DNA from 3 places in the Roseomonas sp. CAU 1739 genome. Region 3 is predicted to be linked to each of the others. Evidence: predicted binding sites of a transcription regulator. Region 3 holds the regulator's gene; each other region holds the start of a gene.

Region 1 (9,996 bases), 110 kb from region 3:
GGGGTCGCGGCGCGACCCCAGCGGAGTCTTTGTAATGCCCTCAGACGGCGGGCGCGGCCCATCCGGGCCGCTTGGCTTCGCGCCATGCGCTGGCGCACCGGGGACGGCTGGCAGTCTGGGCGCGGTCGCGCTCTGCGCTCCCGGATCGAGGCAGCGCCTCGATCCGCCGGGCCGCCGTCCGGGCCAGGCCGCGGATTGGCGGTCGGATTGGGCGCGGTCGCGCTTTGCGCTACCGGATCAGGGCATCGCCCCGACCCGCCGCGCCATGTCCCAGGCCGGGGGCCGCCCTGCCGTGGCATCCGGGCCGGAACGGCACTGAACCATTGGTCCGCCCACGGCTTTGCGCTAAGCATCACGCCCCTTCAACCGTCGAAAGGACACCGAAGGTCATGCGTGTCGGTATTGTCGGCGCCACCGGTGCGGTGGGTCGCGAGCTTGTGGACGTTCTGGGACGCCGGGCCTTCCCGGTTTCCACGCTGAGGCTGTTCGCCTCCGCCCGCAGCGCCGGCACGAAAACGAAAACGCCCTTCGGCGACGTGACGATCGAGGAATTCTCCGACGCCGCCGTGCGCGACCTCGACCTCGCTTTGCTGGCGGTGTCCGGCGAATTCGCCAAGGCGCACGCCCCGAAGATGGTCGAGGCCGGCGTCACGGTGGTCGACAATTCCTCCGCCTTCCGGCTGGTCGACGACGTCCCGCTGGTGGTGCCGGAAGTCAATCCGCGCGCAATCGGCGGCGCACGGCTGATCGCCAACCCGAACTGCACCACGGCGATCCTGGTGGTGGCGCTCGAACCGCTGCGCCAGGCCTTCGGCCTGAAGCGCGTCATCGTCTCCACCTACCAGGCGGCGTCGGGCGCGGGTGCGGAAGGCATGGCGGAACTCGAACGCGAATCCCGCCGCGTCCTCGTCGAGGGCCTGAAGCCTGAGCACGACGTGTTCCGCTGGCCGCTCGCCTTCAACGTCATCCCGCAGATCGATGCCTTCCAGCCGAATGGCTACACGAAGGAGGAGATGAAGGTCGTGTGGGAGAGCCGGAAGATCATGGGCATGCCAGATCTTCCGATCTCCTGCACCGCGGTGCGCATCCCGACCATGCGGGTGCATGCCGAGGCCGTCACCATCGAGACGGAACGCCCCGTCACGCCTGAGGCGGCCCGCGCCGTGCTGCGTGCCGCCGCCGGGGTGAAGGTCGTGGATGACCCCGAGCACGGCCTCTACCCGATGCCGATCAACGCGACCGGCCAGGATGATGTCGAGGCCGGCCGCATCCGTGCCAACCCGGTGTTCGGGGATTGCGGCCTCGACTTCTTCCTCTGCGGCGACCAACTGCTGAAGGGCGCCGCCCTGAACGCAGTGCAGATCGCCGAACGCCTGCCGGCCGTCGCGCGCAAGGCGGCCTGACGCACCGCGGGGCCGCAGCGCCCCGTACCGGCACCCGCCCACCGGGTGCCGGCCATGCGGCGGTCCGGCGGGGCATCCCCCCGGCGGACCCGCCGTGTCGTCGTCGCGCGGGGCCCGCGGTGATCAAGTCTTAGCCAGCGCCGACCATCCTGTGCCGCATGCCCCCCGCATGCGACACCGCCCGGCGATCAACCGGCGCAATCCTCTCCCCGTCCTGCTGCTCGCCCTCGCCCTGGCCGGATGCGCCGGCGGCGCCCGAGAGGTCCATTCGCCGCCGTCCGGCTGTCTCCGGACCGACGCCGCGGGGCTGTCCGCCGATGCGGCATCCTCGGTGCTGCGCATCTCGGTCCACACCCAGGGCGACGGCCGATCCATGCATGGCACCGGCTTCATCCTGCACGGCAGCGCCCCCGCCGAGGGCACGAACCGCATCCTGACCGCCGTGCATGTCGTGTCCCGCGCGCTCGAGGAACCGGACCGGGCCGTCATCCTGGTTGCCCGGGCCGACGGCACGCCGATCGGCGTCGCCGCCATCGAGACCACCGCCGAACCCTGGAACCCGATCGAGGCCCTCGACCCGTCCTGGACCGACCAGGCATTGCTGCGCATCGCGCATTTCGCCACCCCCGCGGCCGAGGCCCTGTTCCGCGCCGCGCCCGGCCTCCAACCCGATCCCTCCCAACCGACCGATGCGCTCATCGACGTGCAGGTCACCGGCAGCCGCGGCATCGAGCCGGGAGCATCGGGCGCCCCCATCCTCGGGCCTGACGGGCGGGTGCGCGGCGTGGTGGTGCAGCGCCGCCTCGACCACTGGGCCCGGACCGGGGAGGACGAGATCCCCGCCCCGCGCCTCGGCTCGCCGCGCGGCGTCGTGGCCGCGCGCCGCGCCCCCCCGGTCCGCGAGGGCATCGCCCAACCGATCGCCGCGCCGATGATCCTTGCCGCGCTCGGCCGGCAAGCACGTGATGTCGACACGGTCGGCGCGGTGATGCAGGCCGTTGACCTGCCCGTCCTCGCGCCCGCCTTCCCGGCACGCGACTGCGTCGTCTACCGCGCCAACGCCGGCTATCGCCGCCCGACCTGACCTGCCTCACGGGACCTCGAGCGAGGCCGCACCGATGGCGAGCCACATTTCGTCGCGCAGCCGCTTAAGCTCCAGCGCCCGCAACGCCGTCTGCTCCAACCGGCAGGATGCCGTGTTCGCGTCCGCCTCCCCGGGCGCCGAAAGCGCGCCGTCCATCGCGCAGGCCGCATCGCGATAGGCGATGAAGGCCCGTTGCAGCCGGCGCAGCGGGTCCTGCTGGGCGGAAGCCGCAAGCAGCCCGACCTCACGCGCCCAACGTTCCATCTGCTGCTGCCACAGCGCGATCTCGACCTGGGCGCAGATGGCGGAAGATTGCGGCCGCCCGGGCAGCACCGGCAGCCGCGCGATCAACAGGCCCTCGCCCGGCTGTCCCTGGCAGACAGCGGCGATGCGCCAGGCGCAGCGACCGAAGGCCGCTCGCGGCGGATGTGCCAGCGCGGTCAGCACGCAGGCTTCCAGCCATGCGCGTTCAGCCGGCTGGGGCCGCGCCGGATCGTTCGCCCGCTGTGCCACGGCCGGCATGGCCACCATCATCGCCGCCAAGGCCCAGCGGACCGCCACGCTGCTGCCACGCGCCATGGACCCTCCCCGTGGCGAGGCCGCTCCCGCCGGCGGCGCGCCAGGTTGCATCCTGGCGCAAATCACCAGGATCGACCCAGCGCGATGATGCGGCGAGGCGGGAGGTCCTACACCGCCCCGCCGCCACAGCGTCGCAGGACCGCGCACAGCCGCGAGAAGGCCAGCCAGAAGCCGCCATGCTCCGGCGCCTGCCCGGGCCTGCCGCCGAAGGCCGGTTCGCCGCGCCGCAGCAAGGCCAGCCTGGCCTCGAAGCGCCCGCGCATGTTCTCGACAAAGCCACCGCTGGCGCCGAGATATTGCTCCAGCATCTCGGTCGCGAGAGCGATCTCGACCCCTGCCTGCCCCTCGGTGGTGAAGCGCTTGAGGGCGCGGCTCTCCTCGGCCAGCGCCAGGTGCAGCCGGTGCAGGTCCTGCAGGTGGCGGGTGATGCGCGTCCGGGCGTCGCGCTCCGCCTCGCCGATGGCGTGGTTGTTGCTGTCCATGGACGGCCTCCGGCGGTCATCGTGACACTCCTGTGATGAAGCCACGGTGAACGGAGGGGCGACGCGGTCCTCCGGCTACCGTCGCCCACGGCCCGGGCGTATCCCGACATCAGCCAGTTCAGGGGTCGCCATGCGGATCGAGACGATGGACGCGCTGGAAGCGCTCTACGGCACGCCCAACCTCGCCTCGACCGCCAAGGTCGCGGACCACGTCACGCCGGACTATCGCCGGCTGATCGAGGCATCGCCGTTCATGGTGCTCGCCACGGTCGGGCCGGAAGGCCTCGATGCCTCGCCGCGCGGCGATGCCCACGGGCTGGTGCGCATCGCGGATGACCGCACGCTGCTGCTGCCCGACCGGCGCGGCAACAACCGCGTGGACAGCCTGCGCAACATCGTGCGCGACCCGCGCATCGGCCTGCTGTTCCTGATCCCCGGTTCCGGCACCACGTTGCGGGTCAATGGCCGCGCGCATCTGTCCATCGCGCCGGACCTGCTCGCCTCCTTCGCCGTGGAGGGCGCCGAACCGCGCTCGGTGGTGGTGATCGCGGTGGAGGAGATCTTCTTCCAATGCGCCCGCGCCGTGGTCCGCGCCGGGCTGTGGGATGCAGCCCGCCACGCCCCGCCCGCCAGCCTGCCGACACCGGGACAGATCCTCGCGGTGATGAGCCGGGGCGAGACGGGCGGCGAGGCCTATGATCGCGAATGGCCCGCCCGCGCCGCCAAGACGATGTGGTGAGTCAGCCGAGCCGCGCGGCGACGCGGGCGACCAGCGCCTCCCGCTCCGCCCGCATCCCGGCGCCGCGAGCCTTGGCCGTGGCCAGCACCGCCGCCGGCGCCGTCGCCGGCGACCCCGCATCGAAGGGCGGCGACGGCGCGTACTCGATCTGCAGCTGGATCGCCTGCGCGACCTCCGGTGAGACCATCTCCGCCACCAGCGCCAGCGCGAAGTCGATCCCGGCCGTCACGCCGCCACCCGTCACGACGCGCCCGTCGCGGACCCAGCGCCCCTGCTGCGGCACCGCGCCAAGCGCCCCTAGGAAATCATGGCTCGCCCAATGCGTGGTGGCGCGAACCCCCTTCAGCAGCCCCGCCGCTCCCAGGACCAGCGCCCCGGTGCAGACCGATGTGACGAATCGCGCCTCCGCCGCCTGCCGCCGCAGGAAGGCGAGCACCTCCTCATCCTCCATCAGCGCCGCCACGCCGGGTCCGCCCGGCACGCAGATGACATCCAGCTGCGGGCAACCGGCGAAGTCGGTATCGGGCATCATGGTCAGCCCGGTATCGGCGCGCACCGGTTCCAGCGTCTTCCAGACCAGGTGGACCGTCGCGCCGGGCACGCGCGACAGCACCTCGAAGGGTCCGGTCATGTCGAGCTGCGTCAGGCGCGGGAACAGCAGCAGGCCGAAGCGGAGCGGTGCGGTCATGGCGGTGGTCCTCCCTGTTCCAAGGCTCGCATGCGCGCCCCAGCCCCGCCAGTATCAGCCCATGTGAAGGAGCCGGCCCCATGCGCCTCGCGGTGATCTCCGACATCCACGGCAACCTGCTCGCCCTCGAAGCGGTGCTCGCCGACATCGCCGAACGCGGTGTCGATGCCACCGTCAATCTCGGCGACTGCGTCACCAGCCCGCTCTGGCCGCGCGAGACCTTCGAGCGCCTGACCACGCTCGACCTGCCGACGGTGCGCGGCAACCACGACCGCTGGATCGTCGAGAAATCCGAGGCCGATCTCTCCCCCGCCGGGCGCTACGCGCGCAACGTCCTGACAGAGGCGCAGCGCACCAGGCTGCACGCCTTGCCGCCGACGCTGGAGGTCACCCCGGACATCCTCGCCGTCCACGGCACGCCGACCGATGACAGCACCTACCTGCTGGAGGAAGCGGCCAACGGCCTGCTCGCACCCGCGCCACGCGCGACGGTGGCCGCGCGGCTGGGCGGTACGGCGCGGCCGGGCGGGGTGGTGCTGTGCGGGCACAGCCACCGCCAGGCGCTGGTGCAGGGGCCGAATGGTTGCATCATCCTCAACCCCGGCAGCGTCGGCTGCCCGGTCTTCGCGGACCACCCGGCGGCGGCGGGGGTGGAGCATCGGTCGCCGCATGCGCGCTACGCCATCCTGACCCTGCGGCGCGGGCGCTGGGGGGCGGAGCTGCTGGCGCTCGACTATGACTGGTACGCGGCGGCGCAGCGTGCGCTGGCCAACGGCCAGCCCGATTGGGCCGCCGCGATGGCGACCGGCAGCATCGGCTGACGGCCGGCCCTGGCCGTCATGCCTGGCGCCCGGCAAGCATTCCCAACGTCCTGCCGGGCCTTGGCGGGGCGGCCCGAACAGGCAGGGCCCCGTCCACACTCCCATGCCCCGGGCGGGCGCGCCGCTCTCACCGTTCCGCCCTGATCCCCCACCGCGTGAATCGCGGCCATGGTCCCGCACCCCACGGGCCGCGCAGGTTGTTCGCCGCATAGGCCACCAGGAACAGCATCGCGAGTCCCGGCAGCAGCGGCGCGGCGAGGAAATTCCAGCCGGCATCCTCGACGAAGACGACGACCGGATTGGCCCCGGCCGGCGAATGGATGGTCCGCGTCGCCGCCATGGCCGCCAGCGCCGTGCCGACGGCAAACGCCAGCCAGACGCCGACCGGCCCGCCCAGCCAACCGTAGGCTTCATGGAACACGATGCCGACGACGGTCGAAAGCAGGTGCCCACCGATGAAGGATCGCGGCTGCGCCATGATGCCGCGCGGCATGCCGAACAGGATGACGCAGGACCCGCCGAAGGATGGCAGCAGCCAGGGATGCCGGGTGAAGGACAGCGCGGCATTGGCCAGCAGCAGCGCGCCCGCCGTGCCGATGATCTGCACCAGGATGCGGCGCGGCGGCGGCGGCTTCACGACCGGACCCGCATTTGCGCCAGGTCCTCCGCCGTATCGACATCCTGCAGGCAGCGCAGCAGGGCGACGCGCCGGCCGCGGAAATTCGCCATGGTGTCCGACAGCGCGTGCTCGCTCGACCAGCGCACGCCAGCGAAGGGCCGCGCCGGCCGCCGCGGCCCCAGCCCGACCAGCCAGTAGCCGCCATCCGTCGCCGGCCCGAACACGGCATCGGCGCGACCCAACGCGCGGATGGCCGCGGCGATGTCGGCGGGTCGCAGGTCGGGAATGTCGCTGCCGGCCAGCACCGCCCGCGACCAGGGCCGCATGCAGCCGGCCATGCGCGCGCCCAGGTCGCCATGCGGCTGATGGATGCGTTTCGTCCCGCGCGGCACGAAGCGGGCCCAATCCGCCCTGGCCCCGCGTGGCGTGGTGGCCAGCACGGTCCGCCAGCGCCGGTCGCGCGCGATCGGCCGCGCCGTGGCGGCGAAGGTCGCGCAGTGGAAGCGCAACGCCGCACGCGCCCCGATGCCCCTGGCCAGCCGGCTTTTCACGGTGCCGAGGCGCGGCGCCCGAGCGAAGAGAATGACAGTGGCCCGGTCCATCGCCCGCAAGCCAAGCCGATCAGCGCCGCCCTGCATAGAGCCGCGCGATGCGCGCCGGCGGCACGCCGAGGAACCACAGGCCAAGGCAGCCCAGGTTGCGCGCGGATCGTGCCAGCCATCCATCCTGCCGCCAGCGCGCCGCCGAGGTGGTGAAGGCGACATCCAGCCCGACCAGCCTGGCCCGGCCGATACGCCGAACCAGATCCACATCCTCCATGATCGGCATGGGGTGGTAGCCGCCGAGCGCGACGAGGAAGTCGCGCGCGATCAACAGCCCCTGGTCGCCATAGGGCAGCCCGAGCCGGCGACAGCGCCACGCCACCGCCCGTTCCAGCCGCCGCGCCTGCGGCGATGCATCATCGAGGGCGAAGCGGAAATAGGCGGCCCGCCGCGCATTCGCCGGATCGGCCATGAAGGCCTCGGCGGCGGCACGCCAACCCGGCCCGGGCTGCGTATCGGCATGCAGCACCAGGATCCATGGCGTGGCCACCGCCGCAGCGCCGGCGGCGAGCTGGCTGCCGCGCCCGCGCTGGGCCTCAACCAGCCGCGCGCCGGCCGCGGCGGCAATGGCCGCGGTGGCGTCGGCGCTGCCGCCGTCGGCGACGACGAGGTCAGCGACCTCGCCACGCAGCGCCGCGAGCGTCCGCGCCAGGACGGCGGCCGCATTCAGGGTCGGCAGGACGGCTGTGAGTTCCTTCAACGTTCCCATATCGCTCATCCTGGCGTTTGCGCGGCATTAATCATTTGTTCCTTTTTTGTTCTTGATCTTCGGCGCCGTCTTGCGCAAGGTGTGCCGGAACGAAATGAGAACTTGATCCTCCTTCCCCCAGCACAGGCAGGACCCGCGCCATGCCGGACGGCAGCACCCATCTCCCGCCAGACTACGGCCAGGCCCTGCCGCCGCTGGCGCGCAAGGGCCGTGGCGCCGGCCTCAATCCCGCCGTGCGCTTCGAACGCACGGCGCGTGAGGCATTCGACGATGGCTGGGGTACGCTGGAAGCCACCTTTGCCGACCTGCCGCCGCTGCCCACCACCCTGACCAGGGACAATGCCAAATCCGCCCTGGCCTGGAATGACAGTCCCGATATCGGCTTCGATCGCGCGATCAATCCCTATCGCGGCTGCGAGCATGGTTGCGTCTATTGCTATGCGCGCCCCTCCCACGCCTATCTCGGCCTGTCGCCGGGGTTGGATTTCGAAACGCGGCTGCTGTTCAAGCCTGAGGTCGCCGCCCTGCTGGAGAAGGAACTCCGCAAGCCCGGCTATGACCCGAAGCCGATCGCGCTGGGGTCGAACACCGACCCCTACCAGCCGATCGAACGCACGCTGAAGCTGACGCGAGCGGTGCTGGAGGTGCTGGAACGCTTCAACCACCCGGTCACCATCGTGACGAAATCCGCCGGCGTGCTGCGCGATCTCGATATCTTGTCCAAAATGGCCAGTCGCAACCTGGTGCGGGTCTGCCTGTCGATCACCACGCTCGATGCGCGGTTGGCGCGCATCATGGAGCCGCGCGCAGCCTCGCCCGAACGGCGTCTGGCCGCGGTGCGGGCGCTGGCCGGCGCCGGCATCCCGGCCGCGGTGCTGGCCGCCCCGATGATACCGGCCGTGAACGATGCCGAGTTGGAGACGATCCTCGAACGCGCCGCCGCGGCCGGGGCGACCAGCGCGGGCTATGTGCTGCTGCGCCTGCCGCTGGAGATCAAGCAACTGTTCGAGGAATGGCTGGAACGACACATGCCGGATCGCGCGGCGCGGGTGCTCTCGCTGATCCGCCAGACGCGCGGAGGCGCGATGTATGACAGCCGCTTCGGCGTGCGCCAGAAGGGCACCGGTGCCTATGCCGACCTGCTGGCGCAGCGCTTTGCCTTGGCGGTCAAACGACTGGGGCTGGAACGGCGCGGTGGCGGGGTGGGCGCGCTGGATTGCGGGCAGTTCCAAGTGCCGGAGGTGCCCGGCGAGGCGCCGCGGGCCAAGCAGCTCGCGCTGTTCTGACGAGACCACCAATTCGTTCCACGTCAGCATTGTGATCCGACGAGACCCCGGATAGGCTTGCTGCAAGGGCAAGCGACCCGCCCGCCGGACGGGCACATCCAGCAGCGCGGGCATCCAAGAGGACGCACAGATGGCGGCTACGCTTGGCATCGTCTACAATCGCTGGATCGCGCATCTCGGCCAGGTCCACGGATCGGCAAGCTATGCGTTCAAGGGCGGCGATACGCCGGTCAAGACGCTCTCCTCGATATACATCATCGGCGACACGAACAATGCGACCGAGTGCTTCATCAGCGCGCATGGTGGTGCGGATTCCGACAATTACTACTTCGACAACGATACCTTCAAGGTTCCAACCGGCACGACCGTGCGCTTCTACCAGAAGCACGGCTCAACCCTGTCCTTCAGCACCAACGCATTGCGCCTGACGGGCGGGCAGCCGATGAGCGAGCCCGGTGCGACCGACCTTGTCTATTCGGCCGGCGACCAGTGCACGAACTACATTCTGTCGAAGGATCAGGGCCATCACCTCGGTAACTTCACCGACGATCAGGTCGATGGCTGGAAGATGACCTACGAGGGCGCGCAGGAGGTTTGCGGCGAGCTCGGCGTCGTCATGATCCTGATCCGCAACCGCTGGTTTCACGCCGGCGTGTCACTCAAGAACGTCATTCACGACGTCCAGGGCGCGGTGAGCGGCATCAAGACCTTCAACGCGCTGTTCTGCCGCGTGGACGACAATTCGACGGGTTCGGACTGGAACGCGCGCACCGGCGTCGCGTCGTAGGTTTGTTCCCGATCAGGTGCCGTCACATGATCGGGCAATGATCCGCGATGCCGGGAGGCGTTGCGGATTGCGACGGCCCCGCGGTGTTGCCGGGCCGGCCGGGGTTGGCTGCCGGCCTCACGCCGCCTTCAGGTGTTCCTTCAGTCGCGGCATCAGCTCCACCAAGTTGCAGGGGCGCCAGCGGCTGTCGAGCTGGA
Region 2 (9,996 bases), on a different contig from region 3:
GCGCAGCGGATGGGCAGCCGCGTCATGTCGGACTGCCCGAGGATGCGATCCTCCCAGAAGGGCGCGGTGAGCGCCGCGGCGAGGGCGGAGCTGTCCAACTGCTCGCGCAGATTGTCGATCAGGATTAGCGAGGGGATCTGCCGCAGCTTGGCGGTGAGGCGCTTGCGCCATTCCTCATCGTCGCGGCCTTCGGTCATGACGGAGGCGCCGACGCCGGTCAGCACGGTGGCGATGACATCCACCATCAGCGTGGCGCCGGTGCCGGGGGTGGGCTTCTCGATCAGATGCAGCGGCGTTGGGCCATCGATCATGGCCCGGAGAAAGCTGAGCAGCAGCAGGGCCAGCGCATGGGCGCGTTCCGCGGTGCTGGTGAAGGGGAAGTCGCCCAACAGGTCATCCAGCAGCAGTGAGCGCGCGGCAGCGATGTCCTGGCCCGAGGGACGGTCGGGAATGGATGGCAGGCGAAAGCCCGCGCTCGGGCGATAGAGCAGGCGGGCGTCGGGGTGGTAGCCAGGTTCGGTGAGCAGGACGCTGCCCCGCCCGAAGACCGGCGTGGTGACGATGCCGGCAAGTATGGGCAGTCCGGGATCCGGGGTGGCCAGGAGCGATTTCACCACGCCGGTGGGTGGCGGCGCGGGGATGGCATCGCCCTTGGCGTTGACCTTCCGCCAATCCGCCAGCTTGGCCAGCATGTGGCGCAGCCGCTCCTCCGAGACGGTGGCGGCGACTGGCCGGCCCTCATCATCCGGCGTGACCCAGCTGGGCAGGCCGCCGAGGCGGAATAGCCAGGGCGTGCGATTGGAGGCGAGGATGGCGCTCCAGGCGCGATCGGTGGCGCGGCGGAGATTGCCCTCATCGGCGCGCAGCACGGGCAATGGCGCAGCCGGCTCCAGGAAGCCCAGCGGCAGGTGCCGACCGGTCTCATCCTCCGCGGGTGGTGGAGGCGTGGCGGCAGCGCGCAGGACAGCATCCACCAGAGCGGCCAGCGCGTCCGGACCATCCCGGCTCAACATGTCGTTGAAGTCGTCGCCTTCCTGCGGTGGCAAGGCGATGGTCGTGACGATGCCGTTGCGCCGGAGGCGGCCCGCCAGAGCGTCCGCGGCGCGCATGCCGGCGCCGGAGGTGTCATGGTCGGCGAGAATGACGACGCGCTGGGCCTCGGGCGGCAGCTGCACCTGCTCGAGGCCAGAGGTGGAGAGAGCGGCCCAGACAGGCAGGCCGGGGCACGCCGCCATGACGGCGAGGCCGGTCTCGATGCCCTCGCAGAGCCCGATCACCCCATGCGTGCCGATCGGCGCCAGGCGCACCGCGCCGCCACCGACCTTGCCCATCATCATTCGCGGCTTGGGGACATCGGCCTTGCGGACCGCCTCGCCATCCTGCTGCAGATAGGTGCGATGGAGCGCGATCACCTCGCCCGCGACATCACGGACCAGGCCGATCATCGCCAGATAGCCGGCCTTCGTCTCGAAGTTCGTCAGGTCGGGATGAAACAGCAGGTCGGCGTCGGGCGGCACCGCCAAGCCACGGCCACGCAGATAGGTCTCCCCGGCCGTCCCCTCGATCGGCACCGCATGCTCCCGCACGAAGCCAATCTCATGTGTCATGTCGCGCTCGGGCCTGCGCGCCGGCGGTGGCTCCTGCCTGACGGGTGCATCGCCCGTCCAGCCGGCACGCGCCGCAGCCTCGGCGAACAGCATACGGCCAGTGAGGCCGGTGCCATGCTCCAGCGTGCTGAACGGCCCACCGCCCTGGGCGCCATCGAAGTCGTGGCAGTCACCGGCATGATCCCCGGCCAGCATGATCACGCAGGAGCCGGACTGCCGCGGCGGCGCGCCCTGGATGTTGGCGAGACGCCATTCATCGCCCTGGCGCCGCCCGTTGGGGAACAGCCCAGGCACCCAAGCATGGGCCGTGTCGCGCAGCCTGGACGCGATGGCGTCCAGATCGTAGCGGAGAGCGAGTGCTGGCGGCGCCGCGTCGTTCAGGTCAATCAAGGATCACCAACCCGCGCTCGGCGCGCGTGATGGCGGTGTAGAGCCAGCGGTTGCGATCCTCGGCCGTGCGGCTCAGCCCGTCGTCATAGACGACGACATTCTCCCACTGGCTGCCCTGGGCCTTGTGGCAGGTGATGGCATAGCCCCAGCTGCTCTCGACCAGCCCGCGCATCTCGCGGTAGTCCCGGGTCAGCCGCTCCCGGTCGTAGCGGACGTGGTCGTCGTAATGGCCCTTGTAGAAGCGGTGGCGGCCGGAAATGGCGACGCCATCCTCGGTCGTGATGGTGGCCGAGAAGGCGAGCTCGCTCTCGTGCCGGATCTCTGCCAGCGACAGGAACATGCCATTGACCAGGCCCAGGTCGTGCCGGTTCTTGAGGCAGATGAGCTTCTCGTCCTGGCCCGCGGGATAGGGCGCGGGAAAGCCGGCCGCCTGCTTGATCTGGCTATTGAGCCAGCGCCGCGTGTCGTTGCGGCCGCAGATGACCTGGCCGCCGCGCAGCATCTGATCTGGCCTGACCACATTGCGCGGCAGCTTCCAGACATGGGCATCGTGCTCGCCGGGCGGAATGTCGATGCCCTGCCGTGCCATGGTGGCGAGGCGGATGATGGCGCTCTCGCCGGCTTGGCGGTGGATCTCGGTGAGCATGATGTCCGGCACCGCCTCGGTGAAGGCGCCGGTGCCCTTGATGGGAGGCAACTGGCCGGGATCGCCCAGCACGAGGATGGGCTTGCCGAAGGCCAGCAGGTCGGCGGCCATCTCGGGCCCGACCATCGACACCTCGTCGAGCACGATGAGGTCGGCATCGCGCACCAGCGATTGCTCGTTCAGCAGGAAGGTGGGCTTGTGGATATCCGTGAGGCGCAGCTGCAGCTTGCTGATCTGCATCTCCGCGAAAGCCCGCTCGGCGGGTCCCATGCGCCCGAGACCGCGCTGGAGGTCGAGCAGATCTCGTTCGACGCGGTCGATCTCCTCGGGCGTCGCCTCCGAAACGCGATAGATGAGCGAGTGGATGGTGGAGGCGGGCGTGCCCTTGCGGGTCATCACCAGCGCCGCCTTGCCCGTGAAGGCAGCGAAGAGAATGCGGCGGCGCGGAGCATGCTCTTCGTCGCAGCTGGTTGCCGCGTCGATGCCCAGCGCCTGGATGGCGTGGGTGATGACGGTGCTCTTGCCGCTACCGGCAAAGCCGAAGAGCCGAAACACCTGCTGCTGGTGGGAGCGGTTCTGGAACCAATCCACGATTGCGCGGATCGCCTCAGCTTGCTGGAGGGATGGGGTGAAGCTCATGCGGGCGTCTCCCAGCAGCGGCTGGCATAAGGACAGAAGCGGCAGAGGTAGAAATCGCGTGCCACGGCGATGCGCGGCGGCAGTTCCCCGGCCTCTGCGGCGCGCAGGATGTCGACGGCGCGATCCGAGAGGCGCTGGGCCTCGTCCGGCTCGAAGGGCACCACCTCGTGGTGTAGCGCCAGCGTGTCGCGGTTCAGCGCGGTGAGCAGCGCGACCTCGAGTTCGAGGTAGGCCATGTAGAGCTGCACCTGCGCGAAGTAGACCGGCTTCGACAGGCGCAGGCCGCGCTTGACCAGATCGGTCCAGGACTTCTGACCGAGCGCCTTGTGCTCCCAGAGGGACGGCCAGCGGATGCCGACCTCGGGCCCGGCGACGATGACGCCGTCAGCATGGCCGCGGAGTTTTCCGCCGGCCGCAGCAAAGCCGAACTGCTCGCCATCTGCGCCGCGATCGCGCAAATCGAAGCCCGCATGCCGCAGCCAGCGGATCGACAGCGCCTCGAACTGATGGCCGGCGTCGAAGATGCGGAGGATGCTGCCGTCGAAGTCGCGGCCGACGTCCTTCGGCGTGTGGGCCACCTCGTAGACGAGCTTCCGTGCGCAGGCCTCGCCGACACGGCTACCACCGAGATAGTCGCGCGGGCGCTGCTGCCGGTTCCGCGCGACCAGCGCGGCATCGAGATGCGCGTTGATGCGCGCGGTGGCATCGGCACCGACAGACGCGGCGCGACCGTAAACCAGGCCAGATTGATGGTTGAGGTCGAGGATCATCGCCGTCCTCAAAATGGAATCGGGTCGTCGAGCGGGTCGCGCTCCGCGGCCTGCCGCTGCATCGAGGTCTGGAAGCCATCGACGCAGGCCTCGATGATGCGGTCGATCTCCGCGGCGCTGCGGTCGTGGAACGGCGCCATCAGGTCCAGCTCCACCAGCACCTCAGCGAGCGGCCGGCGCGCATCCTTCACGGCGCGCGCCTCCATCGGCGTCTTGTCGATCACGCCGCCGCTCCGCCGTGCCAGCGCGCAGCCGGCGTCGCAGCAGCGCATCGAGCAGAAGGACAGCTTCGGATGAATGCCGAGGCGAAGCTCATGCACATAGCCGAAGCCCTTGGCCTCGCGGCTGCAGAGCGCGCAGGTGAGGCGGCGGACCTGGTCCGCTGGCGTGCAGCCGGGGAGCGGTGGCAGGGTTGCGGCCGCGGGGCGCGGTGTCGGCCGCGCCCCTGCCCAGCGTCGTCGGGCCATACCGCCATCAGCCGTTCAGCCAGGCCGGGCCGCTCGAAGCAGGTGCGGACGCCGCGGCGGGAGGCGGTGCGGCCTGGATGGGGGCAGAAGGCGCCGCCCGCTCCCAGCTGCGGGCGGACGTGGCAGGCGCCGGCTGCGCGGGCGGCGTGGCCCAGGCCGGCGGCGTGCTGGCCGGCGTGGCGGGTGCGGCCGGGCGTGCCGCTCGATGGCTGGGCGAGGCCGGCACCGCCTCGCCATCCATGATGCGGCGGTATTCCGGCTCGCCCGGTAGCACGACCCGATCCAGCCGGTTGTTGTCGCTGTAGCGGGAGTCGCTCGCAGGCTCGACCCGGACCTTGGCGGCAAAGGTGATGCCGTGCAGGTCGGCCAGGCCCCGCAGCACACGCTTGGCCTTGGCCACCTCGCTCATATCCTGCGGATCAAGGCCGAGCGCGCTGTCGATCATCGCCCGGAAGATGCCCTTCGAGATCTTCCAGCCGATCGAGACACCCTGCTCGTCGACCTTGCCGCCGACGACGGTGAAGGTCTGCCAGAACTTGCGACGGATGTGCGGCCCGACCACCACCGTGAACTCGCAATCCAGCATGCGGACGTCGCTCTCGGGATTACGCGCCGCCTTGAGGAGGCCGCGATCCACCTCGCCCTGCCCGTCGAGGCCGCCCTTGCGGATGGCCATGATCACCTTGGCGAAGCTGCCATCGGGAATGAGGTCGGAGCCACGTGGCAGCTCGGCATCGTTCATGTCGTACATGGGCATCACCCCTGGGCGCTGGTGTGGGCGTTGATCTTGCGAAGCAGGGCGGCGAGGTCGGCCGGCTCGGTCTCGTCGAGGCGGCCGGAGCGGTCCTTCGCGGGCAGCGCGAATGCATTGCCGGCGCGGCAGACCAGCCGGCGTTCCGTTCCGCGCTCGGGGTCGTAGCGCCAGGCGTCACCCTCGCGGCCGAACAGCCCCATGGTGACGACCTGATCGACGATGCCGGGCAGTTCCCGCGCGGCCTTGCCGCCCTCCATCTGCGGCTGCCAGGTCACCTTGCCGAACTCGTCGGTGACCTTCTCCAGGATGCCGACCATGATGGTGGTCTTGCCGGGCGCGTGCTGCAGATGCTTGAGCAGACCGATGACCTCGCGCGCGAGCAGGCCATAGGCGCCGCGGGTGTCGGGCTTACCGGTCTTTTCGGAGAAGGCCTCGGGCCGCAGCTTCGCCCAGGCCATCGCCTGGCGTGTGAGGTCGGTGATGCTGTCCAGGAAGACGATCGACTTCCCGGCGAGCAGCCGCACCAGGTCCGGATGCGCCGCGGCGAGGTGCTGGTAGTGCCCCTCCGAGAAGAAGCCGTTCGGATCGGCGGCCGGATTCACGCCGCCGACGAGACAGGCGATGTCGATGGCGTCCTCGAAGCAGCGCACGGGGATGCTATCCCCCGGCCAGTTCTGGACCGACTTCATCCCCGCCTCGAGGTCGATGCAGATGGTCTCGGCCGGCGGCAGGGTCTTGAGCTGGGTGGTCTTGCCGACGCCGCTGGAGCCGAACAGCGCCAGCGTGGTCTTGTTGGCCGCGCGCGAGAGGCGCTCATCGGCGGTAACAATGCGCAGCGCCATCAGCCGATCCCCCCGGTGAAGGGAATGGCGATGCCGCCGTCGCGCAGCTCGCGTTCGGTGCAGATGGTCAGGCGGTAGGTCGGCTTGCCGGTGCGCACGGTCCGCGCCGGCTCGAAGGCATTGCGGATGCGCTCCGGCCAGGCGGCATAGGCGCGCTCAGCCACCTTGAAGCTGACCTCGACATACTCTTCGGGATCCTCGCCACCGGCGCGGATCTGCTCGGCCAGGGCAGCGAGGCGCCGTTGGTCCCATTCGACCTTCTTGGGGAGATCGGCGGCGATTTCGACCGCGCCGTCCATGAAGCGCACCGTGCCGGTGTCCTTGCCGGCCGCGGCACGAGCACCGATGGCACGCTGCTCGTAGCGCATGGCGATGGCGCCCTCGATCCAGTCCAACGCGCGCTTCGCGGTGTCCAAGCGGGAGCGCGCCTCCTCCTGCAGCAGGGCGAGATGCTCGGCCGACAGGTTGATCACCTGGCCAATCGGCAGCAGGCGCATGTCATCGATCGTCGGGTGGTTGCGGCGGGCGACATCCATCACGCCGCCTCCCGGCCGAGCAGGTCGGCCAGCACGTAGCCGGCCGCGCTCCGGGCGCTGAGCGGCCGCGGCCGCACGATCAGCAGATAGGCGCAGCGCCCTTCGGCGACGCGGCGCTGCGCGAGATGACCGAGACCGGCTTCCGCCATCGCCCAGACGCGCCGCGCGACGGCTTCGAGATCCTCGCGGCGCTCGGGTGACAGATCAGTGGCGGCCTTGTCGCGATCACGGGCGAGCAGGCCGATGTGATAGACGACCGCCTCACCGGGCGACGCATCGACGTAGCGGTCGCACAGCCCATTCTCGGTCAGCACGACGTCGATCAGATCCTCGATGCTCAGCAGGATCTCGTTCGACAGCAATTCGGGGGATGTGAAGCGCACCGTTCGGCTCTCCCTGTCACGCATGGTTCGGTATCTCCTTCTCTACGGAGACGAGGGGCGATTTTTCCCACCGGGTCGGAGGCGGCTGCCGACGCTCGCCGGGAGCAGCCGGGCGCATGCCCAACGCCCGCAGCCAGCAGCGCAGGTCGGCGACGGCGCGGTAGAAGGCGGTGCAGGAGCGCGCGTCGGTGCGCTGTGCGGCAGCGACGTCGCCCAGCGTCGCGAGCAGCCGCAGCAAGGCGGCCGGCTGCAGGGGCAACTCCGCCGCGACCCGCCGCAGATCGAGGGTCAGGTCCGCATCGGCGCAGTCCTGCTGCGTGACCGACGCCCCTGTCGGGAACAGGTCGAGGTCGAGCGGCAGGCAGGTGACCCGCTGCCGTTGCCGCGCACGCATCTGGTCGGCGACGACCGTGCGGGCGACGACGCCGGCAAAGGTGCTCCATGCACCCCGCGCCGGATCAAACTGCTCCCGCCGTTCCAGCAGCGCGACCAGGATGTCCTGCCGCAAGTCGTCGCGGTCAGCGCGATGCAGGTGCTGGCGCCGGGCGGCGCGCGCCGCCTGGATGGTGGCGGTGGCCAGGGCGCCCCGAAGCTCGGGCGCCTCCCACGAGAGTAGCTGTGGGGGCGCATTGGCACGTTGCGCGGTCATTTGATCCTCCTCCGGCGCCGGGTGATGGCGACGGCGGGAGGGGGCCACGCGGATAGGAGGGCAGTCAGCCTGCAACGGGTAGGTATTCCTGGTCAGGAATTGCCGGGATTTCCTGACCGCCACCACAGCGTTCTAGTTCAGTAGGTTACGGCCCACCCATCAGGTGACGGACACCGTTTCGGCCATTTATTGACCGGCCTCAGGACAGGACGCTGGACTCAGTCGCGCAGTGGAACATAAACAGAACATCGCGTTACGCAGACGCGCAAACACCAGAGGCCCCCGCCCATGTCGGTTTCCCTGTCCTACCCGCATGACCCCTCATCGAACGCGCCCCGCCCCCTGGCTGCCGGGACCGTCTGGGCGGTCGCGGCGCAACTGCGTCAGGCGGTCGCGCGGCGCGACAGTCCTTGGGCGCTCGACCCGAAGGACCTGGTCGCCGCCGCCACGCGGCTGGAGGTCAATCGACATCGCGTGGACGTGCATTGGGACTTCGCCCACGCTGTCCATGACGAGGACCGCCAGCCCGTGCTCGGCATCTGCGAGACGGATCCGACCGCGCCGGGCATCGCCCTCGTCTCGGTCAACACGGCGCTCCTGGCCAATCGCCCGGACCTGATGCTGAGCACCGTGGCGCATGAGCTGGGGCATGTCGTGTTCGACGTCCCCGCGGCCGCGCGCCATCCGGCGCGGCACTACCGGTCCGTCAGCGCCGGGCCGCACAGCTTCGATGGTGCCACCGTGCGCGAGGAGCGTCGTGCCAATGAGTTCATGGGAGCCCTGCTGGTGCCGCCGGTCCCATTGCATCTGCGCCTGGTGGCCCATGCGCGCGCCGAACGGCTGCGCATGGTCCATGCGCCTCATCATGGCCGTGTCGGCTCCCGGGTTCTGGCACGCCAGACGGCACCGGAGGCAGTGGGCGGCGTCATCTCCGCGCTGGCGGGCGATTTCGGCGTGTCCGACCGGTTCATTGTCGTGCGCCTGCAGCGCTACCGCCTGATCGAGGGAGGCCGGCTGTGAGCTTCGGCAGCATCCTGCGCGAGCGGCGGACCGAGCTCAGCATCGGTCTGACCGACATGGCCGAGCGTCTCGGCATCTCCGCCGCCTACTGGTCGCGCATCGAGCGGGACCTGGAGAGCCCGCCACGCGACCAGCTCATCGAACGCGCGGCGGCCATCCTCGGTGTGCAGATGGACGACTTGTACGTCGAGGCCCGGCGCCTGCCGCCGGACATGCGGCAGGACATGGCGAAGGTGGTGCGGGCCTATCGGCGCCTGCGCGCGATCGAGCGGAGGTGATCGTGGCCAAGACAAACCGGCGAAAACCCTACTACACGCTGCGGGAGATTTATGCGCGGTGGGCCATGGATGCCGACGACATCTCCGCCTACGTGCTGGAGGGCGAGCTCAGTCTGTCCCTGCCCGTTGCGGCGCTACTGATGGAGGTGAGCGACACGCATCAGGCCGCGGATGGCCGGATCCGGGTCGAGCCGAAGGGGCGCCAGCACCAGGTCGGTCCCATCGATCTGTCGCGCATCGATGCCTATGCGGTCCTGCAGAATGGTGCGGGCCAGATCGCGCGCTTTCTGAGCCCGGCCGGCCAGTTGCTGGAGCCGATCGACGACGCCGGCGAGCACCACGCGTTGCTCGTGAAGCGGGCCCAGCTGGTCGTTCGGCATGACGAGCTGGAACGCTTCGAGATGGAGCATGATCTCGGTCAGGCCAGTGAGCCGCTGCCATCAGCCCCCGTGCCCCCTCCTGCATGGCCGACGCCAGCGGCGCGCGGCGCGCCGGCTCGGCACGATTGGGAAGAGTGTCTCTGTGAGCTCGGTGCAATCGCCCATGACGAGGGCCTACCTGAGACGCAGGCACCCCTGGTGCGGCGGATGATGGATTGGTTCTCGACCACCTACGGGCCGGAGAACGTCCCGAGCGAGAGCGCGGTGAAGCAGCGAGTCAGCCGGTTCTACCATCGTCTCCGCGGCGACGATCCTCGTAGCGCGGTGCCACCGCCGCCACGCCGCCGCGGACCTGCGCCGGCCCATGGGAAGAACGGTCGCGCGAATACGTAAAGGGGAGGCAGGACAATGCGTGCTGGATCACGATGCCCCTGCCGACCACCAACGCCTACCTCCCGCCCCACCTCCGCGAGGTCTGCGACATCCTCGCCCGCGGCCTGGTGCGGCTGCGCAGCCGCGCTGCCGAGGATCTCGCGCGGGATGCCGCCCAGGTCGAGGAGCATGGAGACGTTCGCCTACACTCGACCGCCAGGCAGCGCCGTCATGCGAACCCCAGGAGAAAGGGAGTCGCATGA
Region 3 (9,996 bases):
ACGTTCTCGATCGAGATCAGCTTGTCGGTGCCGCCTTCGCCATCCGACGCGGTGCCGCTGGTCAGGTTGACCGTCACGCCGGCGGTGGCGTTCTGGTATTCGGCATGGTCGCTGCCAAGGCCGCCATCCAGCGTGTCGTCGCCCCCGCGTCCGCGGAAGCGGTTCGTCTCCGCGCCGCCCAGCATCGAATCGGCCAGCGCGGTGCCGGTGATGCGCTCGATGCTGATCAGCGTGTCGGTGCCGCCCCAGGCGTCGGTGGCCACGCCGGTCACCAGGTTGACGACGACGCCCTGTGTGCCCGCCGGGACATTGCCGGCGGTGAACTGAAAGCCGACGCGGTCCTGGCCGCTGCCGCCATCGATCGTGTCGTTGCCGTTGAAGGCGTAGAAGTTCTCGTCGATGCCCGACCCGGTCAGCGTGTCGTTGCCTGTGGTGCCCCAGATCTCCTCGATGCTGGTGAGCGTATCGGTGCCGCCCTCGCCATCCTGGGCGCGGCCGATCGCGAGGTTCACGCTGACCGCGCCGGTCGCCTGGCTGTAGTCGGCGATGTCGAAGCCGTCGCGGCCGTCGAGGTAGTCGTTGCCGCCGCGGCCGCGGAAGCGGTCGATCTCGGCGCTGCCCAGCAGCGTGTCGCCGAGGATCGAGCCGCGCACGGCGTAGAAATTGGAGATGGTGTCGATTCCGCCGAGCCCATCCGTCGCGCGCCCGAGCGTGAGGTCGACCGACACGCCCGAGGTGACGGCCGAACTGCGGTAGTCGAGGAACAGCGAGGTGTTCGGCGCCGCCGTGCCGGTGAGGATGTCGTTGCCGCCATTGCCGCGGACATTGAAGCCCAGCACCGTGTTGACCGAGGCGATGGTGATGGTGTCGTCGGCCGAGGAGCCGTTGATCTGCTCGAAATTGGTGAAGGTGTCGTTGCCCTGCGTCAACACCAGCGGCGCGGGCGCGGAGGTCCCGGTATTGACGCCGCCGACATTGGTAACCGTGACGGACACGCCGCCGGCCGTGCTGTCGGAATTGAAACTGACCAGGTCGAAGCCGGCGCCGCCATCCATGACGTCGTTGCCGGCGCCGCCATACAGTTCGTCATCGCCGGCATCGCCGAACAGGTAGTCATCGTCGTTGCCGCCGAACAGGCTGTCCCCGCCATTACCGCCGCGCAGCGTGTCGAGCCCGCTGCCGCCGGAGATGTAGTCGTTGCCGTCGAGGGCGATGACGCTGTCATTGCCCCCTGTCGTCAGCGGCCCGAAGGAGGAAGTCGTGGTGGTGACCGTGTCGTTGCCGTTGGTGCCGGTGATGATGGCCATGGGACCGAACCTCCGCGTTTCGCGGACATCATTCCCCAATCGTCACGGTGTGCGCCACGACGCGTCCGGCGCATGAATGTTTTGTAATGCTATCTATGCGTGTGGAAGGAAGCGCGGCGTCAATATCGCCGCAGCAGCCCCACCAGCCGGCCCTGCACCCGCACCCGGTCCGGCCCGAAGATGCGCGTTTCATGCCGCGGGTTGGCCGGTTCCAGGGCGATCGAATTGCCGCGCCGGCGGATGCGCTTCAGCGTCACCTCGTTCTCATCCACCAGCGCGACCACGATGGACCCGTTCTCGGCCGTCTCGGCGCGATGGATGATGACCGTGTCGCCATCGAGGATGCCGGCATCGATCATGGAATCGCCGGCGACCTCCAGCGCGTAGTGGTCGCCGCTGCCGATCAGCGCGGCGGGAACGTCCACGCTCGCACCATTGTCTCGCAGCGCCTCGATCGGCAGGCCGGCGGCGATGCGACCGTAAAGCGGCAGGGTGACCGGTGCGCTCTCATGCGTCTCGACCGCCGGGCGGGCCGGCGGTTGGGCGCCGAACGGGCCGCGGATGACATTGGGGCCGAGCGGCGCCTCGGGCGCCTTGGGCGCCGTGCGGCTGGGGCGCGGGGCGAGGTTCTCGGGCAGGCGGATCACTTCGAGCGCGCGGGCGCGATGGGCGCGGCGGCGCAGGAAGCCGCGTTCCTCCAGGGCAGTGATCAGCCTGTGGATACCTGACTTCGACTTGAGGTTCAGCGCCCCCTTCATTTCTTCGAAGGAGGGGGAGAAGCCTGTCTCGCGCAGGTGGCGGTCGATGAACATGAGCAGCTCGTGCTGCTTGCGCGTGAGCATTCCTGCTCTCCTCCTGGCGCCGGGCCGTGCGACTCGGTCGGAACAAATGGGCAACGTCAGCGTTGTTCTATTTAGGTTCCGGAGTCACAGTCAATTGCTTTCGCTTGTGGATGACTCTGTGGATGGATCCGGCGGCCACGGCCTCGCCTCCGGCCGCGGCGGCTGGCAATGATGCCCGCCATGGCCCCATGCGACCTGTCCGTCCTGATCGCGGCCCACCGCCTGCGCGGCGAGGTGCCCGTCGCCGTCGCCTCGGTGTTCGCGCGTGCCGCGGGGGCCGTGGTGGAGGTGGTGGTCGCCTCCGATGACGGCACCGACTATGCCGAGGTGCTGCCGCCGGATCCGCGCCTGCGCTTCGCCCCGATCGGCCCGGTGGCGAGCGGTGCCCATGCCGCGCGCAACCGGGCGCTGGCCTTGGCCCGCGGCGCCCATGTGCTGATGCTCGATGGCGACGACGCGCTGGAAGGTCCGGTGGATGCCATCGCCCGCGCCCTTGGCGCGATCGGCACCGCCGGCGCCATCCTGGTGCCGACCATTGTGCGCGATGCGGCAGGCGAGGCGATGCGGCGCATCCCGGCCCTGGGCACGCAGCGCTTCGGCTTCGGCGACTGGGCCTCGGCCTTCACCTCGCTGCATCTGTTGACACGGCGGGACCTGGCGCCGCCATTCCTGCCATTCCGGCTGATCGACGACGTGATGTTCGACCTGTCGGTGCTGGCGGCCGTGGGCGGGGCGGTGCCGGTCGCCGACGGGCTCGCCTATCGCTACCAATTGCGTGCCGGCCAGGCGACCGACACGCAAGGCGGCCGCTTCGATGCGGAATATGCGCGCGCGCTCGGCCTGATCGCCGCGGATGGTGCGGGGTTCGGCCGCCATGCCGGGGATGCGGCGGCCGTCCTTCGGCGATGGCGGGCGATGAACCGCCTGGCCGGCGGCGGCGGGTCGCGGCCCGGCCTTGGTGACTACCACCGGACCGTGGCCGCCTACCTCGCCGGCGCATGGCCGGCTGGACGGCGATGCTAAAGCGTGATGACCGCAGGTGCGAATGCACCGAAGGTCTGAATCACGCCCTAAAGCTGGCGAGCGAGCTTGCGCGCCAGCAGCAGCCCGATCCCGCCCCCGGCCGGTGCCGCGGGCAGTGCCAGCGCCCAGCCGGCATGGTTGCCGGCCAGCACCAGCGCCAGCCCGGCATACAACAGCAGCCCGCCGACCAGGCTGCCGACCACGCCCGCCGTCAGGCCGAGCACGAGGATGTCCGAACGCGATACCATGGCGCAGCGTGGTGGCGCGGCCGGCGGTGTTTGACAAGCCCCGCCCAGGCACCTAAGGGACCGCCACCTTCCGGGAACGTGGACGGACCTTCGGGGTCCGCGCCCGCCGCCGCCCAATCGGGGCGGGGGCCTACCGGGACAACAGCCCCTCGGGGCACAGCGAAGAAGGCCCGACCGTCTAACGCGGCGGGACGCAGCGCATGACCAAGCGCGCCGAATCCAAGTACAAGATCAATCGCCGCCTCGGCGTCAACCTGTGGGGCCGCGCCAAGTCCCCGATCGCCAAGCGCGAATACGGCCCCGGCCAGCACGGCCAGCGCCGCAAGCAGAAGCCGACCGACTTCGGCGTGCAGCTGATGGCGAAGCAGAAGCTCAAGGGCTACTATGGCAACATCGGCGAGAAGCAGTTCCGCAAGTACTACGAGGAAGCCGTGCGCCGGAAGGGCGACACCTCGGAGAACCTGATCGAGCTGCTGGAGCGTCGCCTCGACGCGGTGATCTACCGCATGAAGCTGGCGGTCACGCCGTTCGCCGCGCGCCAGTTCGTCAACCACGGCCACATCACCGTGAACGGCAAGCGCGTGAACATCCCCTCCTACCTGGTCAAGGACGGCGACCAGATCGAGGTGAAGGAAAAGTCGAAGCAGCTGGTGGCCGTGCTCGACGCCGCGCAGTCCGCCGAGCGCGACGTGCCGGAATATGTCGAGATCGACCACCGTGCGATGCGCGGCAAGTTCCTGCGCGCGCCGAAGCTGTCCGACGTGCCTTATCCGGTCCAGATGGAACCGAACCTGGTCGTCGAATTCTACAGCCGCTGATCCGGCTTCGGCCGGCCAGCCGCCGGCCGACCCACGTTGCACGCGCGCCGAGGCATCCGCCTCGGCGCGCGTTGCGTTTGCGGGACGGGTAGCCAGCCACCATCCCGGGTGGCAAAGATGCGCCGCTGGGCTTCCATCACGAAAACGACAGGCGGTATCCGCTGATGCAGGCCGTATCCGAGAACGAGGCGACCGGCGCGCCGCAGTTCACCGTGGATTGGTTCAGCCGGTCCATTCCGGCCTGGAAGCACCTGTTCCCGCGGGTCATGCCGCGGCCTGCGCGAATCCTCGAGATCGGCGCCTTCGAAGGCCGCTCCACCTGCTTCATGCTCGAACACATCCTGCCGGCGGATCTCGACGGGGAAATCCACTGCGTCGACACCTGGGAAGGCGGCGTGGAACATGGCGGCATCGCGATGAATGCCGTGTTCGACCGCTTCCGCGCCAATGTCGGCGCCACCGTGAAGCGGTTTCCCCGGCACAAGGTCATCCTGCACCGCAACCTCTCGTCGCTCGCACTGCGCGCCCTGCATGCCAAGGGCCATGGCGGCACCTTCGACTTCGTCTATGTCGATGGCTCCCACCAGGCGGCCGACGTGCTCGAGGACTTGGTGCTGTCCTTTCCGCTGCTGCGCAACGGCGGGCTGATGATCTGCGACGACTACATCTGGCAGCGCCAGCGCCCGGGAGAGGAGGACATCCTCGACACTCCCAAACTGGCGATCGACGCCTTCACCAACATCTTCCGCCGGCGCATCCGCTTCATCGACTGGCCCTCGACCTACCAGGCCGCCTTCCTCAAGACCGTCTGACACCGACGGCGGCTCGCTGCCCTGCTCGACCAGCCCGGGGCCCGGCGCGGCGGCCATGCCCCTCCGGCGTCGCCCCGGTCGCGCGTTGTATGGCTGGTGATACCCACGGCACGCGTTCCGGGTTCGTGCCGGGGCCTTGCATGCGCCCTGACTGTCCTCCGGCAACACGCCCCTCGCATGCCTCCGGCACGACGCCGAGGCCGCGCATGCCTTCGGCATGATCCGTCCAATGCCACGCACAGGCGGACGCCAGCGGCTGTCGGCATGACGCCGCCGGCCGCGCCGGGACGCGGTGCCCGTGTGCGCGCCCGGATCGCGGGGCCGTCCCGGCCTGCGGGCGAAGGGCTCCGGTCGCCATTCGCGGCCATCTCCGCTTCGGGGAGGATCATCTCTCATTGTTCGTGTGAGGGGATTGGATTTTCGTGATGAAAACCAATTGCAGAAAACTTCTCTCTCCTGATAACGTCCGACGTCGTCATCTTGCTCATCGGGATTCCACCCATGAACGTCATTGCCGGGCGCAGCGCCCTCCTCGCCATGGCCGATGGCATTTCTGCCGCGCTGCATGCGGTCCAGGGTGACCCTTCCGCCGCCGTGGCCGAGGTGCTGGGCCAGTTCGCCGTCGATCCCCTGCTGCTGCTCGGCCGCGACTGCCCCGGCCGCGCCGAGACCTATGTGCGGCATTTGCTGCACGAGGATGCCGAAGACGGCTGGGCGGTCGCCGCCCTGGTCTGGCGTCCCGGACAGATGTCCCCGGTGCATGCGCACAACGCCTGGTGCGCCGTCGGCGTCCATCGCGGCGTGCTGACCGAGACCTTCTACGAAGCGCCCGCGCAGGATGGCGCGCCGCCGTCGCTGTCCGGCATCGCCCTGCGCCGGCCCGGCGATGTCACCTTCGGGCCCGCGCGTGCCGATGCGATCCATCGCCTGGCCAATCTCGGCACCGAGACGGCGATCTCCATCCATGCCTATGGGCTGCCCTACGGGCGCTTCTGCACTGACCTCAACCGTCTCTTTGGCTGACGGCAGGCGCTGACGCTTCGGCTGGCGCAGGCCCCGCCCCGGCGCGATTCCCAGGCGAAGACGCCCGCCTTGCCATGGCTGGCGCGGCCGCGCAGCCCCGGGCAGATCGCTTGGGCCGCCGCTCCCTTTGCCATCGTGCCGGATCCGTGCGTGCGACGTCGCGCCGCCCGCGGTCGCCGACTGCAGGCGGGCCGGTGGCGGCCGGGTGGCCGCTGGCATGACTGATCCGCGCCGGCACGCCGTATCGCACCGCAACGTGACGGTGCAGTCTGGACGGCAATGAATCCCAGGATCCTGCTTGGCCTCGCCTTCGGCATCGCCTGTTCCATCATCTGGGGCGGGCATGCCGTGGTCGCACGACCGGCCTTGGCCGGGCAGGGGTTCCACCCGCTCGACCTCGCCGCCTTCCGATACGGCCCGGCGGCGTTGCTGCTGGCGCCGCTGGCGTGGCGCGCGCGGGCGGCGCTGTCGCGCATCGGGTTGGGGCGGTTGCTGGTCCTGGCCTGCTTCGGCGGCGCGCCGAACCTGCTGCTGTTCGTCTGCGCGCTGCTCTATGCGCCGGCCTCCCATGGCGGGACCATCGCGCCGATGATCATGCCGGTCGCCGGTGCGCTGCTCGCCATCCCGATGATCGGCGAATGGCCGAGCCGTGGCCGCGCGATCACGCTCGCCGTCATGGGCGCGGGCGTGCTGATGATCGGCTGGGATGGCGTGACGGGCACCTATCCGGGGGCCTGGCGCGGCGACATCCTGCTGGTCCTGGCTGGCACGACCTGGTCGATCTTCACCCTGCTGCTGCGCCGCTGGCAGGTGCCGGCCATCCCGGCGACGGCCGCGGTGACCATGATCTCGGCTGCGGCGGTGCTGCCGGTCTGGCTGCCCTGGCGGGGGGCGGCCGTGCTCGACCTGCCGGCGGGGCCGCTGCTGGTGCAGTTCCTCGCCCAGGGTATCGCCCTCGGGGCGCTGGCGATGTTCTTGTATGCGCGCTCGGTGGAGTTGCTCGGGCCGACGCGTGCGGCCACCCTGTCCATCATGGTGCCCGTGACCGCGCTGCTGCTCGCCGGCCTTCTGCTGGGTGAGCCGATCTCCCTGCTGCAGGCGCTCGGCGCGTCGCTGGCGGCGGGCGGCATGTTGGCCGCCGTGCTGTTCACCGGCAGGAAGACCGCATGACCATGCCGATGCCGGCGAGCCTGTGGGCGGCAACCGCACCGCCGGCGCCGTCCGCGACGCCGCTGGCCGGTGCGGCGCGCACCGCCGTCGCCGTGGTCGGCGGCGGCTTCACTGGCCTGTCGGCGGCGCTGCACCTCGCCGAGGCCGGCGTGCCCGTGACGCTACTGGAAGCCGCCGCGATCGGCTGGGGCGCTTCCGGCCGCAACAACGGCCAGGTCATCCCCACCCTGTCGCGCATCGACCCCGACGAGATCGTCGCCGCCGTCGCCCCCGAACATGGCGGGCGCGACAAGGGCGAGCAGCTGGTCGGCCTGATCCGCGACAGCGCCAGCTTCACCTTCGACCTGATCCGCCGCCACGGCATCGAGGCGGAGGCGGTGCAGAATGGCTGGATCCAGCCGGCCCACCGTGCCTCGCGCCTCCGGCTGTCCGAAGCGCGGGCCGACCAATGGGGCCGCCGCGGCGCCCCGGTGCGGCTGTATTCTCGCGCCGAGATGGCTGCGCTGACCGGCACCGACCACTGGCATGGCGGCTGGGGCAATCCGACCGGCGGGCGGATCAATCCGCTCGGCCTGGCGCGCGGCATGGCGGCGGCGGCGATCGGCGCGGGCGCGGTGATCCACACCGACAGCGCCGTGCGGGCCATCCGCCCCGGCCCTGGCGGCTGGCTGCTCGACACCGCGCGCGGCACGCTCACGGCCGACCGCGTCGTTGTGGCCACCCAGGCCTATACCGACGATGTCTGGCCGGGGCTGAAACGCACCATCGTTCCGGTGCGCTCCTACCAGATGGCGACCTCGGTGCTGTCGGACAACATCCGCCGCACCATCCTGCCGGAAGGCCATGCGCTGTCCGATACGCGGGGCGACCTGTATTTCTACCGCTTCGACGCGAATGGCCGGCTGGTCACGGGTGGCGGGCTGATCGTCCCGTTCGGCTGGGATGGCCGGATCCGCGCGCGCATCGCCGAACGCGTCCGCCGCGTCTTCCCGCAGATTGGTGAGTTGCGCTTCGACTACACCTGGTGGGGCTATATCGCCGCGACGGCCGACCGCATGCCGCATGTCTACGAATTGGCCCCCGGCGTGCTGGGCTGGACCGGCTGCAATGGCCGCGGCGTCGCGCTCGGCGTCGCGCTGGGGCACGAATTGGCGCGGGCCAGCAACGGCACGCCCCTGCGCGACATCGCCGCCCCGGTCGAGACGCGGCTGCGCAGCATCGCCGGCCACGCCTTCCGCAGCCTCGGCATTGCCTGGAATGTCGCGAAGGCGCGGCGGCTGGATGCGCGTGACTGACGTCGCCCTCGCCACCTCCATCCCGCCTGCCATGCGCCGGCCCGGGCCTGGCGGGCAGGATGCCGGTCCCGCCTGGCGCGCCGCCTGCGCGGCATCCTGGCCGGCACCGGGCTGGCGCATCCTGACCGTCAATCCGGCCGAGGAACTCGCCGCGCTGGCCGACCTGCCGCCGGGCATCGAGGCCATACCCGCCGCGCCCGGCGTCGCCGAGGCCTTCGGCCGGCCCGGCACCTGGGTGTGGGATGCGCTCGGCCAGGCCATCGCGACGGGCGCGCCGGTGGTCGGCATCGTCAACGCCGATATCCTGTTCGACCTCGATGACGCCCGCCGCGCCGCGCTGCTGGACCGCGCCCGGACGCGCATGGTCGCCTGCAACCGGATGGATGTCGGCCATCCGGCGCAGGATAGCGGCCCCTTCTATCGCTACGGCTACGACCTGGTGCTGATGCCGCGCGACGTCGCGCTGCGCATCGACATGCGCGGCTTCGCCCTTGGCGTGCCGTGGTGGGACTACTGGATCCTGCTCGATGCCCTGCTGGGCGCCATGCCGGTCGAGGTGGTGCAGACCCCCGGCCTGCGCCACCTCGCGCACAAGGCCGCCTGGCAGCGCCCGGCCTGGCTCGCGGCCCTGCGCGGGTTGATGGGGCATATCGCGCCGCGCCGGGCGGCGCTCACCGGCCTGCGCATGGGCATCATCGCCGAGGCGACGGCGGACCTGCTCATGGCCGTGGCGACGGCGCCCGAGGAAGGCTATCCCCTCGCGGACCTCGCCGAGACCGCCGGCACCCGCTTCGGCATCGAGGTCGTGCGCCTGGCCGAACGCCACGCCTGGACATTGGATTAGGGCTGATGGACGTGGTCACCTGGCGCCGGCGCTTCGTGCACGACATGCTGTTCAGCATCGAGGGCAGCGGCTGGCATCCGCCTGAACTGCGCGACGCCGTCGGCTATCGCTGGTCCGGCCCGGGGCATTTCTCGGTGCTGCGCGTGCCGCTGGCCGAGGACACCGCCGGGCGGGGGGAGGCGCATCTCGCCCTGGTCGATCCCGAACCGATCCCCGAGGTCGCGATCTTCCTCAATGGCCATCGCCTTGCCGTCACGCCGCGCCGTCTCGGCGCCATGGCGGTGCTCGACTTCGCCTGGGACGCCGCGGCGATGGCCGGGGAGGGGCGCGCCGAATTCTGGTTCCACGCCGCGACGCTGCAGCACCTGCCCGCACCGATGCAGGGCATGCGCGGCGTCGGCTTCCGCCTGTCATCGCTGGTGCTGGAATTACGCCCGGATGGTCCCGCGCCCGCGGCGGAAGCGCTGGCCCTGATAGCCGGCCGGCGCGTTCTGGATGACCGCCTGCCGGTGACGCCCGGGCGCGCGCGGATGGCTTTCCTGTCGGATGGCGCGGCACGGATGCTGGACATGCGGCTGGAGGCCGCGCGCCTTGGTCCGACAGCGAAGCCGCAC

Evidence for each region. Region 3 encodes LexA, which represses DNA repair genes until DNA is damaged. Its sites were predicted from a motif close to TGTTCTANNTANGTTC; they were not measured.
Region 1: a site for LexA is predicted at 7,763-7,778, ahead of AAFN86_RS13840 (PA0069 family radical SAM protein). Genes of this name have one in related genera too.
Region 2: a site for LexA is predicted at 7,916-7,931, ahead of AAFN86_RS26760 (sigma factor). Genes of this name have one in related genera too.

What each region holds. Positions count from the first base shown of each region.
Region 1 is NZ_JBDOQQ010000007.1:169,150-179,145, forward strand. Features, by position in the region: gene AAFN86_RS13790 (aspartate-semialdehyde dehydrogenase) at 390-1,403, shown strand; gene AAFN86_RS13795 (hypothetical protein) at 1,573-2,487, shown strand; gene AAFN86_RS13800 (lysozyme inhibitor LprI family protein) at 2,494-3,066, opposite strand; gene AAFN86_RS13805 (hypothetical protein) at 3,174-3,548, opposite strand; gene AAFN86_RS13810 (pyridoxamine 5'-phosphate oxidase family protein) at 3,679-4,287, shown strand; gene AAFN86_RS13815 (DJ-1/PfpI family protein) at 4,289-4,975, opposite strand; gene AAFN86_RS13820 (metallophosphoesterase family protein) at 5,056-5,796, shown strand; gene AAFN86_RS13825 (HPP family protein) at 5,924-6,433, opposite strand; gene AAFN86_RS13830 (TIGR04282 family arsenosugar biosynthesis glycosyltransferase) at 6,430-7,017, opposite strand; gene AAFN86_RS13835 (glycosyltransferase) at 7,037-7,726, opposite strand; gene AAFN86_RS13840 (PA0069 family radical SAM protein) at 7,867-9,012, shown strand; gene AAFN86_RS13845 (putative adhesin) at 9,143-9,799, shown strand; gene moaB (molybdenum cofactor biosynthesis protein B) at 9,917-9,996, opposite strand, start outside.
Region 2 is NZ_JBDOQQ010000025.1:2,466-12,461, reverse strand. Features, by position in the region: gene AAFN86_RS26800 (toprim domain-containing protein) at 1-1,997, opposite strand, end outside; gene AAFN86_RS26795 (DEAD/DEAH box helicase) at 1,990-3,282, opposite strand; gene AAFN86_RS26790 (hypothetical protein) at 3,279-4,052, opposite strand; gene AAFN86_RS26785 (DUF6511 domain-containing protein) at 4,061-4,519, opposite strand; gene AAFN86_RS26780 (hypothetical protein) at 4,527-5,195, opposite strand; gene AAFN86_RS26775 (ATP-binding protein) at 5,276-6,115, opposite strand; gene AAFN86_RS26770 (hypothetical protein) at 6,115-6,651, opposite strand; gene AAFN86_RS26765 (hypothetical protein) at 6,651-7,058, opposite strand; gene AAFN86_RS26760 (sigma factor) at 7,051-7,683, opposite strand; gene AAFN86_RS26755 (hypothetical protein) at 7,972-8,703, shown strand; gene AAFN86_RS26750 (helix-turn-helix transcriptional regulator) at 8,700-8,981, shown strand; gene AAFN86_RS26745 (hypothetical protein) at 8,984-9,754, shown strand; gene AAFN86_RS26740 (DUF2924 domain-containing protein) at 9,993-9,996, shown strand, end outside.
Region 3 is NZ_JBDOQQ010000007.1:62,519-72,514, reverse strand. Features, by position in the region: gene AAFN86_RS13315 (calcium-binding protein) at 1-1,307, opposite strand, end outside; gene lexA (transcriptional repressor LexA) at 1,427-2,149, opposite strand; gene AAFN86_RS13305 (hypothetical protein) at 2,330-3,172, shown strand; gene AAFN86_RS13300 (hypothetical protein) at 3,220-3,420, opposite strand; gene rpsD (30S ribosomal protein S4) at 3,621-4,238, shown strand; gene AAFN86_RS13290 (class I SAM-dependent methyltransferase) at 4,403-5,050, shown strand; gene AAFN86_RS13285 (cysteine dioxygenase family protein) at 5,552-6,073, shown strand; gene AAFN86_RS13280 (DMT family transporter) at 6,353-7,243, shown strand; gene AAFN86_RS13275 (FAD-binding oxidoreductase) at 7,240-8,538, shown strand; gene AAFN86_RS13270 (hypothetical protein) at 8,531-9,382, shown strand; gene AAFN86_RS13265 (hypothetical protein) at 9,388-9,996, shown strand, end outside.